Regions from separate parts of the Senegalia massiliensis genome, predicted to be linked through region 3. Evidence: predicted binding sites of a transcription regulator. Region 3 holds the regulator's gene; each other region holds the start of a gene.

Region 1 (5,898 bases), on a different contig from region 3:
TTCTAATGTTGATTTAGATTCTTCTACTGTATTATTGAAATCTTCTAAAACAGCTTCTACTTTATCCTCTTTACCTAATGCTTTACCAATCAAATTAAGTCTTTGTTCTGTAGTAATATTTGTATAATCTACAAATATGGTTGGTGCAATTTTAGAAAGTTTGTCATAGTCAGTTTGAAAAGCTGTAATAATTAAATCTGGTTCTAAACTAGCTATTTTCTCCATTGAATATTCACCGTAAGAATCGTCACCATTAATTGAAGGGATTCCTTTTAACTCTTCTTGAAAGTATGCACCTTCATAAATATAAGTTGTCCCTACTGGCTTTACATCTAATGCTAGAGCATCCCCCATAAAATAATCAATTACTACTCTCTTAGGATTTGAAGGTATTTCTACATCTCCCATAGTTGTTGATACAACTCTTGTTTCATTTTCTTTCTCTTTAGTTTTATCATCTTGAGTAGAACTTTCATTTGAACATCCTGATAAAATTAAACTAAAAATTAACAAAACTACCCCTACATATGTATATTTCTTCATTATTTACTCCTCCTCCAATATTTTGTCTTATATAATTGTATAGAAAATGATAATCATTGTCAAATGAAAAATAATATAATTAAAGACTATCTAAAAATATTTTTAAATAGTCTTTAATTTACTTTGAATTATATATTATTCAGTTGAATGAGCTATTCTACTTGCTGCAGCTGCAGCAACAGCTGAAACTAAATCATCCATAAATGTATGAACTCTTTCACTATGTTTTTCTTTATTATCTAGTTCTTTTATAATACCTACTTTTTCTTTGTCTAAATATCCATAATTTGTTAATCCAATAGTTCCATATATATTTACTATAGATAAAGGTATTATTTCATCTATTCCATATAGTCCTTCATCAGTCTCTATAATTTCTTGAAGTGGATATGGTAGTTGCTTCTTTTCTGCTAACTCATCTAATGCTAATCCTGTAAGTATTGCATGCATAACTTCTCTTTTGCGTAATACTCTTTCAACATTTTCTATACAATATTCAAGAGTTAAATCCTTTTTATATTTCTTTTGTAGAAACATAGCTAATTCTGCTATATCTTTTATATTAACTCCTCTTTCTTCCATATTGTTTACAGTTAATCTGTATAGCTCTTCCGCATCGTACTTTTTCTTCATAATATCCCGCCTTTATTTTTAGTGACAAATATTATTTACCCATTTTAAATATATTTTAATAAAATAATATATTAAATAAAGAAAGGTCCTTATGTAAGAACCTTTCTTTATTAGCTTATTGCTAATATACACCTTTGTCATTTAAAAATTCATTATATTTGTGATCTGATTTTAATATATGATTTTCTATCCAATCAGCTACAAACATTAATGTATCCATTGCAACCTTTTTTTGTCTTAAATCAATATCTTCAGTTTGTATTTCTTTTATTTTATCAACAAATAAAGTATGTTGATTTTTATGCTCTTCTAATTCATTATATCCATATTTAGACATAAGTTCTTCTTCATAGTTAAAATGATAAACAGTATATTCTTCTAATTCTCTAATTATAGCCATTATTTCATCATAATGATCTCTATCATCCTTAGAAGTTACCAATTTATATATATCGTTTCCTATTTGAAATAATTTTTGATGTTGTTTATCTATTTCTTCTATATTACAACTAAAATTTTCTTTCCATTTAAACATAAAACTCCCCCAATTAAATAGTAAATTAGCTCATTACTTTACTCATGTTGTTAGAAAATTCTACTGGATCCTCTATAGGTAAACCTTCAATTAAAAGAGCTTGATTATATAATAAATTTGTATAAAGGTCTAATTTTTCTTTATTACCATTTTCATATGCATCTTTTAACGCTTTAAATACAGTATGATTAGTATTAATTTCTAAAATTTTATCAGCCTCTATATTTTGATTGTTAGGCATTGACTTCAATACTTTTTCCATCTCTATTGAAACTTCACCTTCATTTGCAAGACATACTGGATGATTCTTAAGTCTCTTTGATGCTCTAACTTCTTTTACTTTATTTGATAATACTTTTTTCATATCTTCAAATAATTTATTGTTTTCTTCTTTAGATTCATCTTTATTTTTATCTTCTTCTGTTTCTATTCCTAAATCACCACTAGATACAGATTTGAATTCTTTTTCTTTATAATTCATTATCATTTTTATAGCAAATTCATCTACATCTTCAGTAAAGTATAATATTTCATATCCTTTATCTAATACTAATTCAGTTTGAGGTAATTTTTCTATTTTTTCTACAGAATCACCTGTAGCATAATAAATATATTTTTGATCTTCTGGCATTCTTTCAACATATTCATCTAAAGTTACTAATTTTTTCTCTTTTGAAGAATGGAACATTAATAAATCTTGTAACAATTCTTTATTCTGACCAAAGTCACTGTATACTCCATATTTTAACTGTCTACCAAAAGAATCATAGAATTTTTCATATTTTTCTCTATCATTATTTAATAGTTTTAAAAGTTCACTTTTTATTTTCTTTTTAAGATTTTTAGCTATAAATTTAAGTTGTCTATCATGTTGAAGCATTTCACGAGAAATATTTAAAGATAAATCTTCTGAATCTACCATTCCTTTAACAAAACTAAAATAATCAGGTAATAATTCACTACACTTATCCATGATTAATACACCATTAGAATATAGTTCTAAACCTTTTTCATATTCTTTAGTATAATAATCAAAAGGTATATTTTCTGGTATATATAATATTGCATTATATCTTATAGTACCTTCAACTTTAATATGAATATGTTTAACTGGTTTATCAAATCCGTAATGTTTATCTTTATAGAATTTTTCATAATCTTCATCTGTAAGCTGACTTTTGTTCTTTTTCCATATTGGAACCATACTATTTATAGTTTCTTCTTCTATATATTCTTCAGATTCTTCCTCATTATCTTCTTTTTGTTTATATTTAGTTACATCCATTTTTATAGGATATCTTACAAAATCAGAATACTTCTTAATTATATTTTGAATTTTATATTCTTCTAAGTACTCATCATAATTTTCATCTTCAGTATTTTCTTTTAATTTTATTATGATTTCTGTTCCTATTTCTTTTTTATCGAAAGGTTCTATAGTATATCCTTCTGCTCCTTCAGATACCCATTTATATCCTGTATCACTACCTAATGCTTTAGTTATCACAGTAATAGTATCAGCTACCATAAAAGCTGAGTAAAAACCTACACCAAATTGTCCAATTATATCATAACCATCTTTTAATTGATTCATTTTTTTGAAATCAAAAGAACCACTTCTAGCAATAGTTCCTAGGTTATCTTCTAATTCTTCTTTAGTCATACCTATTCCAGTATCATATACAGTTAATATTCTATTTTCCTTATCTGGAGTAATTTTAATATAATAATCTTCTTGATTAAACTTTATATTATCGTCAGTTAATGCTTTATAATAGATTTTATCTATAGCATCACTAGAATTAGAAATAAGTTCTCTTAAAAAAATTTCCTTATGAGTATAAATTGAGTTAATCATTAAATCTAATAATCTTTTAGATTCTGCCTTAAATTCTCTTTTTTCCATAATAATCTCCCTTCTGTTGATGAAATTTTTATATATATAATATGTATTAGCACTCTTATAAGAAGAGTGCTAATACATAATTATTTTTATCATAATTCTTATAATTAGTCAATACATCTGACCTTTAAAATTAGAGCTAGAACAATAAAAATAAAAAATATAAGATCCAAATAATATTTTTCAACAATAGTACCTTCTATTAAACCTTTATAAAAGGTAGATGGATCAACTCCAAATATATTGGTAAAGATAATTATAAATACTAATACGCTTAAGCCACCCAGTAAAGCATTTAAAATCATTTTTTTCATAATCCTAATCTCCTATTAATTAAATAATATTTCTACTTCTTAACTTTTTCTTTTAATACTTTTTTAAGTAATTCTATAGCACTTTCTTCTTTAGGATAATTGGTGACAAGCTGACCTCTAAATGCTTTAGCTAGTATTGATTTTTTAATTAGTTCAATTTCATCTTCAAGTTCAGTTAATTCTTTTATTTCTGATTCTTTTTTAAGTAGATTGTATAGGATTCGTAATATTTCTTTTTGTTCTTGTAGAGGGGGAAGGGGCATTAATACTCTTTCAAAATCTGAATTCCTAACTGATGGAGAATTATGCCCTTTCGTTTGTTTTGTTAAGTAATCAGATTGTAGATAATTATATAATGTGATAAAATTATCAATCTATTATTTAAAAACTCAATATTAATCTTTATATTAAAAAAGGCCTCCACCATTGAATTATAAATTCTACTCTGATCATTCTATTACTTATATTCTATCATTTTAAGTGTATCTTTACAATTTTAAAGTTATCTTACACATACAAGTAGATAAATTAAAAAGAATCTCCACTCTACTTTTGTAATATGCAGATTCTTTTTGTTAAAATATCTTATTTACTGTTTATAAATTCATAAAATTTTTTTACCATTTCTTTATCCTTACCTTCTATATATCCTTCTGGAGTATCACAGATAGAACTAGCTTCTATACCTAATAATCCTATAATTCTGTAATCACACTATATATATTCTTTCATTTGGTATACTACACTCATTGATAGATTTTTGCATAACTCTTTATAATTAAAATAGTAAAATAGAGAATAGTTATAATTAATATAATGTTTTATCTGATTTTCTATCTATTTCTATACTTTTAATTTTGCTATATCTTCTAATTTTTCTCTATGCAATATGCAAATCTTCCTCTGTCCTTCTTGTTCTATTATCCCTTTGTTTTGAAGATCTGTAAGTCTTCTACTCAGTGTTTCTCTACTGACTCCTATATAAGATGCTAAGTCCCTTTTAGTTATTTTTAAGTTTATTTTATTGTTACCTTCTGATAACTCTAATAAAATATTGGCTACCCTTTGTTCTACATCTTGTAGTCCTAGAGATTCTATTAAATTTTCTGCATCATTAAGTCTTGTACTTATCTCTTCTAGTATTTTTATAGCTATATCAGGATGTTTTTTTATTATTTGATTTAATTTATTCCCTTCTATAATACATACACTGGTCTTTTCTAATGTTTGTGCATTACTTTCTAAGGGAGAAGGAACGAATAAAGAAAGTTCTCCCATAAAATCTCCTGGTTCTAAAACTCTAATTATCTGTTCCTTACCTGATTCAGATATTCTAGTAATCTTTACTTTACCACTATTTACAACATAGAGTCTTTGAGACTCTTCACCTGCTAGATATATGGTTTCATATTTTTGATATTCCCTATGACTGGTTATCATAGCTATTTCAGACATCTCATCATAGGTTAGATTATTGAATACAGGTACTTTATCTATACAATTACTTTCTTCCTGATTAATCTTTTCCATTTAATCTCCCCTTTATTTTTCTCTATATTTTAATAGTCTAATTGCATTTATTATTACTAGTAATACACTTAACTCATGAACTAACATTCCTAAAGATAGGAATACTGTTCCTACTAATACTCCTATTAATAATAATGTTACTACTGCTATTGAAAAATAGATATTTTGTTTTATATTCTTTACAGTTGATTTACTTAGTCCTAGAGCATAGGATAATTTGTCTAACTTATCTGCCATTAAAACTACATCTGCTGTCTCCATAGCAACATCTTTTCCTACTCCTCCTACAGCTATTCCTAAATCTGCTGATGCCAATGCTGGAGCATCATTTACTCCATCTCCTACCATTAATGTAATTCCAGATTCTGCTTGTAAGTCTTTTAATATTTTTACTTTATCCTCTGGAAGTAATTCAGCATAATAGCCATCTAAACCTAATT
Region 2 (5,898 bases), on a different contig from region 3:
GCTTGTTTCGGTGATAACATAGGTCTTATATCTGATACTACTGTTGTAAGTTCTGGTATACACAAAGTTGAAGTTATACACAGAATCAGACATCAAGGTGTTTGGTCTGTAAGTTGTTTACTTTTAGCAGCTATTGTTATTTTTATAGTTGGCGCAGGAATGGGATTACCTGATGTAGTCGGTAATGCAGGAGATGCTATTAATCAGATTCCAGAAGAAGTATGGTCTAACCTTAATGCAGAAAGACCTTCTGCTGTTACATTATTAAACCAAGTACAAGATGGAGTTCCTTTTTACATGGTTATTCCACTTATATTAGTTATAGGCGTAGCTATTAAAGGACTACCTACTCTAGCATGTCTTGGTATTGGTATAATTTCATCATTAATTTTAGGATTATTTGCAGGTACTGTAACATCTATAACTGGTGATGATGGATTCTTAAAGTTAATGATGACAGGATTTGCTGATGCAGGAAGTTGGGTTATAGTAATGATGATGTGGGTAGGTGCATTTGGTGGTATAATGGCAAAAATGAATGCTTTTGCACCTCTATCTAATTTTATATCTAGAAATATTACTAAAGTTAGACAACTTATGTTTGCTAATGGTTTACTTTCTATAGCAGGTAATGCTGCATTATCTGATGAGATGGCTCAAATAGTAACTATTGGCCCTATTATGAAAAATCTTACTGATGAAAATGTAGAAGCTAGTGAAGAAGATATGTATAAATTAAGACTCAGAAATGCAACTTTTAATGATGCATTAGGAGTGTTCGGTTCTCAGTTAATTCCATGGCATGTTTATATGAGTTTTTATGTAGGAATTGCTACTGCAGTATATCCATTAGCCAAATTCTCAGCAATTGATATTATTAAATATAATTTTATGGCAATGATTGCTGTTTCTTCAATCTTAATTCTTACATTAACTGGGTTAGATAGATTTGTTCCTTTATTTGGAATACCTTCTGAACCAGATGTTAAAATTAAAAAGCAATCTGAAAAAGGATCTAAAGAAGAATTTACGTCAACCAATAAAGCTGCAGCTGGAAAATAGATTTTGTTAAAAACATATAGGAAAAACTTTAACTAAACATATTAAATTAAGCAATTAAGGAATGTTTTCAAAAATTACTTGAAAACATTCCTTTTATTTTTCCATTTATAGGGTATATACTGACTAAAGGAGGTGCACCCATGGCACATGAAGAAAAATCAAAATGGGAAAAAATAAAACAAAATATCAAAGAAAAATGGCATGAACTTACAGATGAAGACATTGAATATATTAATGGTGACACAGAAAGATTAAATGAAAAATTTAGAGAAAGATATGGAAAATCTTATGATGAAATAGAAAGAGATAATATGTACCACAATTAGTTCCATATTAACAATAGATAAAAAGGAAGATAATAAAAAAACATAATAAAAAAATCTGGGTTAACCCAGATTTTTTTATTACATCATTGGCATTCCGCCCATACCGCCTGGCATTCCGCCGCCTGCTGGCATATCGTCCTCATCTTCTTCATCTGCTACTACAGATTCTGTAGTAAGTACCATTGCTGATACTGATGCAGCATTTTGTAATGCTGATCTTGTTACTTTTGTTGGATCAACTATACCAGAAGCTATCATGTCAACATACTCTTCATTTAATGCATCAAATCCAATACCTTTATCACTTGTTTTTACTTTTTCAACTATAACTGAACCTTCAAGCCCTGCATTTTCACAAATTTGTCTTACTGGTTCTTCAAGTGAACGAAGCACTATATTAACTCCAGTTCTTTCATCACCTTTAGTATTTTTCACAAGCTCTTTTACTTTTGGTACAGCATTTATTAGAGCTGTTCCACCACCAGGTACTATTCCTTCTTCTACTGCAGCACGTGTTGCAGCTAATGCATCTTCTATTCTTAATTTTCTTTCTTTAAGTTCTGTTTCTGTAGCTGCTCCAACTTGTATAACTGCTACTCCTCCTGCAAGTTTTGCAAGTCTTTCTTGAAGCTTTTCAGTATCAAACTCAGAATCTGATCCTTCAATTTGAGCTTTTATTTCATTTACTCTATTAGCAATTTCATTTTCATTACCATTTCCACTTACTATCGTAGTGTTATCTTTGTCTATTCTAACAGTAGATGCAGAACCTAACATATCTAATGTAGTTTCCTTTATATCATATCCTAATTCTTCAGAAATAACTTCTCCACCTGTAAGTATAGCAATATCTCTTAACATTTCTTTTCTTCTATCACCAAATCCTGGTGCTTTTATTGCTACACAGTTAAATGTACCTCTAATCTTATTTACTACAAGAGTTGCTAATGCCTCTCCTTCTATATCCTCTGCAATTATAAGTAATTGCTTTCCTTGTTGAACTATTTGTTCAAGTACTGGTAATATTTCTTGAATATTAGTTATCTTTTTATCTGTAATTAAAATATATGGTTCTTCTAAAGATGCTTCCATCTTTTCAGTATCTGTTACCATATATGGTGATAAATACCCTCTGTCAAATTGCATACCTTCAACTACGTCTAGAGTAGTACCCATTGAACGTGATTCTTCAACAGTTATAACGCCATCTTTTCCTACTTTCTCCATAGCTTCTGCTATTAATTTTCCAATAGTTTCATCATCTGCCGAAATAGATGCAACTTGTGCTATAGCATCTTTTCCTTCTACAATTTTTGAGATGTTTTTGATTTCTTCTACTGAAGTTTCTACAGCTTTATGTATTCCTTTTTTAAGAATCATAGGGTTTGCTCCAGCTGCAACATTTTTAAGTCCTTCTCTTATCATTGCTTGAGCAAGTAAAGTAGCAGTAGTTGTTCCATCTCCTGCAACATCATTTGTTTTTGTAGCTACTTCTTTAACAAGTTGTGCTCCCATATTTTCATATGCATCTTTTAACTCAATTTCACGAGCAATAGTAACACCATCATTAGTAATTAAAGGTGAACCAAACTTTTTATCAAGTACTACATTTCTTCCTTTAGGTCCTAATGTAACTTTTACTGTATCTGCTAATTTATTTATACCCTTCTCCATTGAACGGCGGGCTTCTTCTCCAAATCTAATTTGTTTAGCCATTAAATAATCACTCCTTTATATTTTTTAAGCTTTATTCAACAATTGCTAATACATCATTCAATTTAATAATTGTATATTCTTCACCATCAAGTTTAACTTCTGTACCTGAAAATTTAGAAGCTATAACTTTATCGCCTACCTTTATTGTGTCTTTCTTTTTATCATCTGATGTTATTCCATCGCCTAATGCTAAAATTTCTGAAATTTGTGGTTGTTCCTGCGCTGAGTTTGGTAATACTATACCACTTTTAGTTTTCTCTTGAGCTTCTATCTTTTTAATAACTAACCTATCTCCTAATGGCTTTAAATTCATAATTACCCTCCTTGAATATATCCTGTTTTTATTATTAGCACTCATTAGGTGTGAGTGCTAATCCTTACAAATATAATAGTACAATTTTGTACTATTATATGCAAATCTAAATATAGCAAATAATTGTAGATTATTTTGATTTATTTAGTATTAACTCATAAAATCTATCTTTTTCTTGGTTTTTCTCTTGTTTTGTTTAAATATTAATATTATTATTTTTTAACCTCTTATCTACAAATCTCATTACTAAAAGTCTAAGTACTGCAACAACAGGTACCCCTAAAAGCATACCCATAAATCCAAATAAAGCACCACCAATAGTAATTGCAGAGATTATCCAAAAAGGTTTGACTCCTACATGATCTCCTAAAATTTTAGGCCCTAAATATAAACCATCAAATTGTTGGATAACAAGTATAGTTATTGCAACCCACAATGCTTTTATTGGAGAGCTGAAAAGTGTGATAATAATAGCAGGTACTGCTCCAATAAATGGACCAAAATAAGGTATCATATTAGTGATTCCTACAATAACACTTAGTAACATAGCAAATGGAGCTTTTACTACTAAAAATAATACTAAAAAACATATTATTGATACTATTAATGAATCTATAAGTTTTCCTACTAAATATCTAGAAAATACTCTATTTACATCTCTACCTAATTCTATTATCTTAGTAGCATTGGTATAACTTAGGATGGAATAAAGTAATCTTTTAATTTGTCTTTTGAAATTTTCTTTATCTTTAAGCATGTATATTGATATAACTATAGATAAAACTATTTTAAGTAAGAAAGCTGTTACATTTATAGCTTGAAATACAACCTGATTAACTGCTAAATTAGCTAATTCTGTTATTTTAGCCAGTGAATCTAATAGTATTTTTTCTAAATTTTCAGTTGCAATACTATTACTTAATATTTCAAATTTAGTTATATTATATTCAATAAATTCCTGAATATTTTTTACATAAGTTGGTGTATTATCTATAAGTGTAGTTATACTCTTAATTATATTTGGAGTTACTATAGCAATTAAAAACACTAGTATCCCAAGTACTATAATATAAGAAAAGAATATACTTCCTAACCTATTAATCTTAAATGATTTTTCAATATATATAACTAAAGGATTTAAAAGGTAGGCTATACTAAATGCAATTAAAAATGGACTTAAAACATTAATAAAATCAAGAAGTGAATATGGATTATCTATAAATTTAAACAAAAGTATAGATAATATAATTAGTGGTAGAAAATTTAAATATGAAACAACTTTCTTTTTGTTCATCGCTACTCCCCTTCAAATATTTATTCTTCCTTCTATTATATATTATATATATTAAAAATGATATAACTTAAATGCTAAGATATATTAATTTAACAATATAAAATACTAAAGGTAAAAAAATTGCTGGAAGCATATTACTTACCTTTATCTCTTTTAATCCTAATATATTTATTCCAATAGCTGATATAAGAATTCCACCTACAGCTGACATTTCTAAAACTACTGAATCTATTAAAAAATCAGTTAAAAATGATGCTAATATTGTTATAGTACCTTGATACAAAAATACAGCAAAACTAGAAAATGCTACTCCTATTCCAAGTGTAGATGCAAATACTATAGATGTTATACCATCTATTACTGATTTTGCATAGAGTGTATTGTGATTTCCTGTTAATCCACTTTCAAGTGAACCAACTATAGCCATAGCACCTACACAAAATATCAAGGAAGTCGTTACAAACCCTTTGGAAAAATTTGAATCACTTCTCCCAAACTTTCTTTCTAAGAATTCTCCTATTTTATTTAACTTTTTATCTATTTTTAAACTTTCACCTATAATTACTCCTATTATCAGACTAAATATCATAGTAAGAATACTTTCACTTTTAAGAGCAGATGTAAGGCCTATTACTATTACAATAAGTGCAAGTGAATCCATTATTATTTCTTTATAATTTTCTTTTAATCCTTCTTTAATACTTACACCTATTATTCCTCCTAACAATATAGCAAGGAAATTAACTATAGTACCTATCAATCTACATCAACTCCTTATTTTTTCTTACCTATACCTAATTCTCGTGCATAATAAAATAGATATTGTTGTGCAAATCCTGCTAACTCTCCAAATTTTTCTTGGCCATACTCTTGTATAAGTTTAAGTTTTGTATCTTCCTCTAAATAAAAATACTCCATAACCCTTTTAACCCATACATCTATTGGAAATGCATCTGATTTCTCCATAGAAAATAACATTATACAATCTGCTACTTTAGGTCCCACTCCTGGAAATATTAAAAGATTTTTTCTTGCATCATCTGTAGGCATATTCTTTATAGCATAAATATCCATCTCTCTTCTATCAACTATATTAGCAGCTGATAATATATATTTAGCCCTAAATCCTAAGCCACATTCTTTTATATCTTCTACTGATAATTTATTTAAACTATTTGCTGTAGGAA
Region 3 (5,898 bases):
TAGTAAGGATAGTAGATATTTTGGAACAGTAAATATTGACGAAATAACAGGTAAAGCCTTTTTTAGATATTACCCATTTAACGATAGATTTGGAACTTTAAAATAAAAGTATAAAATTATAATAATTGTCCATACTCATTAATGGTGATGAGAATATGGAAAGTAGACTTGAAAGATATTTAAAAGAAAAGAGAAATAAAAAAAGAAAAAGGTTAAAAATTTTAATTATATCTTTGATGGTAATATTATTAGTTGTTGCCATTAGTATAGTAAATGATAGTTTATATAACTATTTTGATTTAACAGATATATCTGTTTTTAATTATGAATATGAAAAATCAACACATGTTATTGAAATTTTTGGGAATGAATATGACATAAATTTCAATAAAGCAGTGAGAAATATAAAAGAATATATAGTAAATATATTTTAAAAAGCGACTTTGTCGCTTTTTATTTACTTATATCTAATTATATGATATTCTACAAGTTAGATAATAATGAAATAAGTAACATTTCCTATAGAGGAGGAAAACATGGATATAAGAGAAAGAAGAACAAGAGTTAGAAATTTTTCTATAATTGCCCACATTGATCATGGTAAGTCAACACTTGCAGATAGACTTATTCAAAGTACAGGGCTTGTAACAAAAAGGGAAATGCAAGAGCAACTTTTAGATAATATGGACTTGGAAAGAGAAAGAGGTATAACAATAAAGCTACAAACTACTAGATTAGTATATAAAGCTAAAGATGGTAATGAGTACATATTAAACTTGATAGATACTCCAGGACATGTAGATTTCAATTATGAAGTATCAAGAAGTCTTGCTGCATGTGAAGGGGCAATTCTTGTAGTAGATGCTGCACAAGGAGTAGAAGCTCAAACTTTAGCCAATGTATATTTAGCTATAGAACAAGATCTTGAAATATTACCTGTAATAAATAAAATAGATTTACCAAGTGCAAGACCAGAAGAAGTAAAAAAAGAAGTTGAAGATGTTGTAGGGCTTGATTGCTCGGAAGCACCTATGATTTCTGCAAAAGAAGGATTAAATATAGAAGATGTTTTAGAAGCTATCGTTAAAGATATTCCTGCTCCTAGTGGGGATAATGATAATCCATTAAAAGCACTAATATTTGATTCATATTATGATTCATATAAGGGTGTTATTGCTGATGTAAGAGTTATGGAAGGTTCCATAGAAAAAGGTATGGAAATAAAAATGATGGCAACTGATAAAAAATTTGAAGTAACAGAAGTGGGAATTTTTTCTCCTAATATGGTTGAAATAGACTCACTTAATGCAGGAGATGTAGGCTATGTTTCTGCAAGTATCAAAAATGTAAAAGATGCAAGAGTAGGGGATACTATAACAAGCGTTGAAAAGCCTGCAGAGGAGCCTTTACCAGGATACAAAAAGGTTACTCCAATGGTATATTGTGGTATTTATCCAGCTGAAGGGGAAGACTATAACAATGTTCGTGAAGCTTTAGAAAAGTTACAAGTAAATGATGCCTCACTTACATTTGAAGCAGAAACTTCTGTAGCATTGGGTTTTGGATTTAGATGTGGATTTTTAGGTTTACTTCATCTGGAAATAATACAAGAAAGATTAGAAAGAGAATTCGATTTAAATATAGTAACTACTGCACCCAGTGTTATTTATAAAATCAAAAAAACAGATGGCGAATTAATTGAAATACAAAATCCAACTAATATGCCAGCTACTCAAGAGATTGAGTATATGGAAGAACCAATAGTTGAAGCTTCAATTATGTCTCCAACTGACTTTGTAGGTCCTGTAATGGAATTGTGTCAAAGTAGACGTGCAGTTTTTAAGAATATGGAATACTTGGAAGAAACAAGAGTAGTAATGCATTATGACATACCACTTAATGAAGTAATTTATGATTTTTTTGATGCATTAAAATCAAAAACTAAAGGATATGCATCATTAGATTATGAACTAAAAGGATATGAACAATCAGAGTTAGTTAAGCTTGATATACTTATAAACAAAGAATTAGTAGATGCATTTTCAATAATTGCACATAAAGATAAGGCATATGAAAGAGGGAGAATGATTGCTGAAAAGCTAAAAGATGTTATACCACGTCATATGTTTGCAGTTCCTATACAAGCGAGTATTGGAAATAAAGTTATAGCAAGAGAAACAATAAGAGCTCTTAGAAAAGATGTTCTATCTAAATGTTATGGTGGAGATATAAGTAGAAAGAAAAAGTTATTAGAAAAGCAAAAAGAAGGAAAGAAAAGAATGAGGCAAGTTGGTAATGTAGAAGTTCCACAAGACGCTTTTCTTGCTGTACTTAAATTTGATGATAAATAAAATGCACACAATTTGTGTGCATTATTAATTTTATAAAATAGATTAATATATTATTGAGAGGTGATTTTTTGAAAGATGCTGCATTATATATTCATATACCTTTTTGCATAAAGAAATGTGATTATTGTGACTTTACTTCTTTTTGTTATAATGAAAAAAAAGTAGAAGAGTACATATCTTTATTATTAAAAGAAATAGATATGTATAGTGATATAGTCACAGAATATAAATTTAAAACATTATTCTTTGGCGGAGGTACACCTTCCCTAGTAAATGAAAAATTTATTGGAGATATTTTAGAAAAGTTAAATGATAAGTTTAAATTAGATTTAGAAGAAATAACAATAGAAGCAAATCCTAAAACGTTAAATAAAAATAAATTATTATATTATAAAAAAATGGGCATAAATAGAATTAGTGTTGGAGTACAATCATTTCAAGACAGAATATTAAATGATATAGGTAGGGTTCATAATAAAAATGATTTTTTAAGTACTTACAATCTTTTGAAAGAAACTGGATTTACTAATATAAATACTGATATAATGTTTAATTTACCAGATCAAAATATAGAAGATGTGCTAGAATCCTTAAACCAAATGATAAAATTAAATATTCCTCATATATCTTTTTATAGTTTAAGTATAGAAGAAGGAACTCCCTTTTATAAAAGATATAATGAAGGTAATTTAAATATTTCACATGAAGATATAGAAAGAAAAATGTATCATGAAGGGATAAAAGTATTAGAAAAAAATAATATTTATCAATATGAGATATCTAATTTTTCAAAAAAAGGATATGAATGCAAGCATAACATGTATTATTGGAAATTAAAGCCATATTTAGGACTTGGAGTTTCTTCACATTCAAATATGTTTTCAAAGAGATGGGGCAATACTAAAAATTATCTTGATTATAAAAGTAATATTTATAAAAATAAATTCCCTGTAGATTATTCTGAAAATATTGATTTAGAAACAGAGATGAGTGAATATATAATTTTAGGGTTAAGATTAAATGAAGGAATATCAAAAATAAAGTTTAAAGAAAGATATAATATAGAACTTGATAAAAAATTCAAAAAAGCTATAGAAGAAAGTATTGGATATGGGCTTATAGAGAATAAAAAAGATAGAATTTATTTGACAAAAAAAGGACGAGATTTATCAAATAGAGTTTTTAGTCTTTTTATATAAAAAAGGGGTTGACAAACTTCTTATAAAATGATAATTTTTATATAGATATTAGCACTCTATTTAATAGAGTGCTAATAACTAGATGAGAAGGGTGATACTATGAAGATTGATGGAAGAAAACTAAAGATATTACAGGCTATCATCCATAATTATATAACAAACGCTGAGCCAATTGGATCTAGAACAATATCTAAAAGATATGATCTGGGTGTTAGTCCAGCTACAATTAGAAATGAAATGTCAGATCTAGAAGAACTAGGGTTTTTATTACAACCGCACACCTCAGCGGGAAGAATACCATCAAATAAGGCTTATCGATTATATGTAAATAAGCTAACAGAGGAACAAAACTTAACAAAAGAAAAATTGAATAATTTAGATAAAAAAATGCTGAAGGAAATAGGTAGAGTTGAAGAGTTGATAGAAAATAGTGCTTCTATATTATCAAAACTAACAAATTATACCTCATTGGCTATAGCACCACAATTAAAACTTAGTAATATAAAACATATACAATTAGTTCCAATAGATGAATTCAGAGTATTACTAGTAATTGTAACTGATTCAGGTATAGTTAAAAACACTATATTAAGACTAGATAATATTGTATCTAATGATCAGCTAAATATAATATCAAATTTACTTACAGCAAAATTAAAAGGGAAGATGATTGGTGGAATAGGTAAAGTTCTAGAAAAAGATATTACAAATAATATGTATGAATATAAAGATATATTGGAATCTCTTATATCTACAATAAATAACTCTTTTAGTAATATTGATGAGATAGAATCTTACTCTAATGGAATCACTAAAATATTCAATTTTCCTGAATATAATGATATAGAAAAGGCAAAATCATTTATATCATTTATTCAAAATAAAGAAAATATTATAGATATGCTTTTAAACAAAGATATAGAAGATATAAATAACTTAGGGATTTATATCGGAGAAGAAAATATGTATGATGAAATCAAGAACTGTAGTTTAATTACTGCAACTTATCGAGTAAATGGTAGAATAATTGGTAAGATTGGAGTAATAGGTCCTACAAGAATGGAATATTCAAAAGTTATTCCGGTTGTTCAAAGATTATCTTTAGATTTATCTAATATATTAAAATGGTATTTTGAGTAGTTATTATATAAAGAGGTGAAGTAGTTGAATAATGAAGAAAAAGATTTAGAAAAAGAAGATTTAGAGGAAAAAGAACAAGAAACACAAAATGAAAACTCGGAACAAGTTAGTGAAGAAGAATCTAATGAAGAAGTAGAAGTTAAAAATGAAGATTTTAACAAACTAAATGATAGCTTTTTAAGACTTCAAGCTGATTTTACAAATTATAAGAGAAGAGTTGAAAAAGACAAACAATCTATTTATCAATTTGCTAATGAAAAATTAGTATTAGAACTGTTAGATGTAATAGATAACTTTGAAAGGGCATTTGCATCTGCAAATAAAGATGAAGAAAAAGAAGGTTTTTATGAAGGAGTTGTAATGGTATATAAACAACTTCTAGATATACTAGAAAAGAATGGCTTAGAAGAAATTGAAGCTAAAGACGAAAAATTTGATCCTAATTTACATCATGCAGTAATGCAAGAAGAAAGTGAAGATGTAGATGAAGAAACTATTATAGATGTATTTCAAAAAGGATATAAATTAAAAGACAAAGTAATCAGACCTAGTATGGTTAAAGTAGCAAAATAAAATATTTTAAGAATAATTTAGGAGGTAATGATTTTGAGTAAAATTATAGGAATTGACTTAGGAACAACAAACTCATGTGTTGCAGTAATGGAAGGTGGAGAATCTACTGTTATACCAAACTCTGAAGGTAATAGAACTACTCCATCAGTAGTAGCTTTTACAAAAGAAGGTGAAAGGTTAGTAGGTGAAACTGCAAAAAGACAAGCGGTTACTAACCCAGAAAGAACTATTATGTCAATAAAAACACATATGGGTTCAAATCATACAGAAAATATTGATGATAAAAACCTCACACCACAAGACATATCTGCTATGATTCTTCAAAAATTAAAATCAGATGCAGAGAGTTATTTAGGTGAAACTGTAAGTGAAGCAGTAATAACTGTACCAGCATATTTTACAGATAGCCAAAGACAAGCAACAAAAGATGCAGGGAAAATTGCAGGACTTACTGTAAAGAGAATCATAAATGAACCAACAGCAGCATCACTTGCTTATGGTTTAGATAAAGAAGATGAACATCAAACTATAATGGTATATGACTTAGGAGGAGGAACATTTGATGTATCCATACTCGAACTTGGAGATGGAGTATTTGAAGTTATATCTACTAAAGGTGATAACCATTTAGGTGG

Evidence for each region. The regulator HrcA, encoded in region 3, represses chaperone genes, less so after heat shock. The targets are predictions, from matches to a motif close to TGTTAGCACTCNNNNNNNNNGAGTGCTAACA.
Region 1: the regulator HrcA is predicted to act here: its motif matches at 3,662-3,692, upstream of htpG (molecular chaperone HtpG).
Region 2: the regulator HrcA is predicted to act here: its motif matches at 3,450-3,480, upstream of D3Z33_RS10790 (co-chaperone GroES).

The regions. Positions count from the first base shown of each region.
Region 1 covers NZ_QXXA01000024.1:6,784-12,681, forward strand. The annotation lists gene D3Z33_RS15365 (ABC transporter substrate-binding protein) at 1-543, opposite strand, end outside; gene D3Z33_RS15370 (phosphatidylglycerophosphatase A family protein) at 679-1,176, opposite strand; gene D3Z33_RS15375 (bacteriohemerythrin) at 1,298-1,711, opposite strand; gene htpG (molecular chaperone HtpG) at 1,737-3,617, opposite strand; gene D3Z33_RS15385 (hypothetical protein) at 3,722-3,928, opposite strand; gene D3Z33_RS15390 (restriction endonuclease subunit S) at 3,961-4,302, opposite strand; gene D3Z33_RS15395 (Crp/Fnr family transcriptional regulator) at 4,772-5,458, opposite strand; gene D3Z33_RS15400 (heavy metal translocating P-type ATPase) at 5,471-5,898, opposite strand, start outside.
Region 2 covers NZ_QXXA01000011.1:83,614-89,511, forward strand. The annotation lists gene D3Z33_RS10775 (Na+/H+ antiporter NhaC family protein) at 1-1,062, shown strand, start outside; gene D3Z33_RS10780 (CsbD family protein) at 1,203-1,388, shown strand; gene groL (chaperonin GroEL) at 1,467-3,104, opposite strand; gene D3Z33_RS10790 (co-chaperone GroES) at 3,136-3,417, opposite strand; gene D3Z33_RS10795 (AI-2E family transporter) at 3,614-4,711, opposite strand; gene D3Z33_RS10800 (DUF554 domain-containing protein) at 4,779-5,471, opposite strand; gene D3Z33_RS10805 (DNA-3-methyladenine glycosylase family protein) at 5,486-5,898, opposite strand, start outside.
Region 3 covers NZ_QXXA01000004.1:7,272-13,169, reverse strand. The annotation lists gene lepB (signal peptidase I) at 1-106, shown strand, start outside; gene D3Z33_RS02265 (hypothetical protein) at 156-434, shown strand; gene lepA (translation elongation factor 4) at 537-2,351, shown strand; gene hemW (radical SAM family heme chaperone HemW) at 2,420-3,550, shown strand; gene hrcA (heat-inducible transcriptional repressor HrcA) at 3,650-4,690, shown strand; gene grpE (nucleotide exchange factor GrpE) at 4,715-5,263, shown strand; gene dnaK (molecular chaperone DnaK) at 5,297-5,898, shown strand, end outside.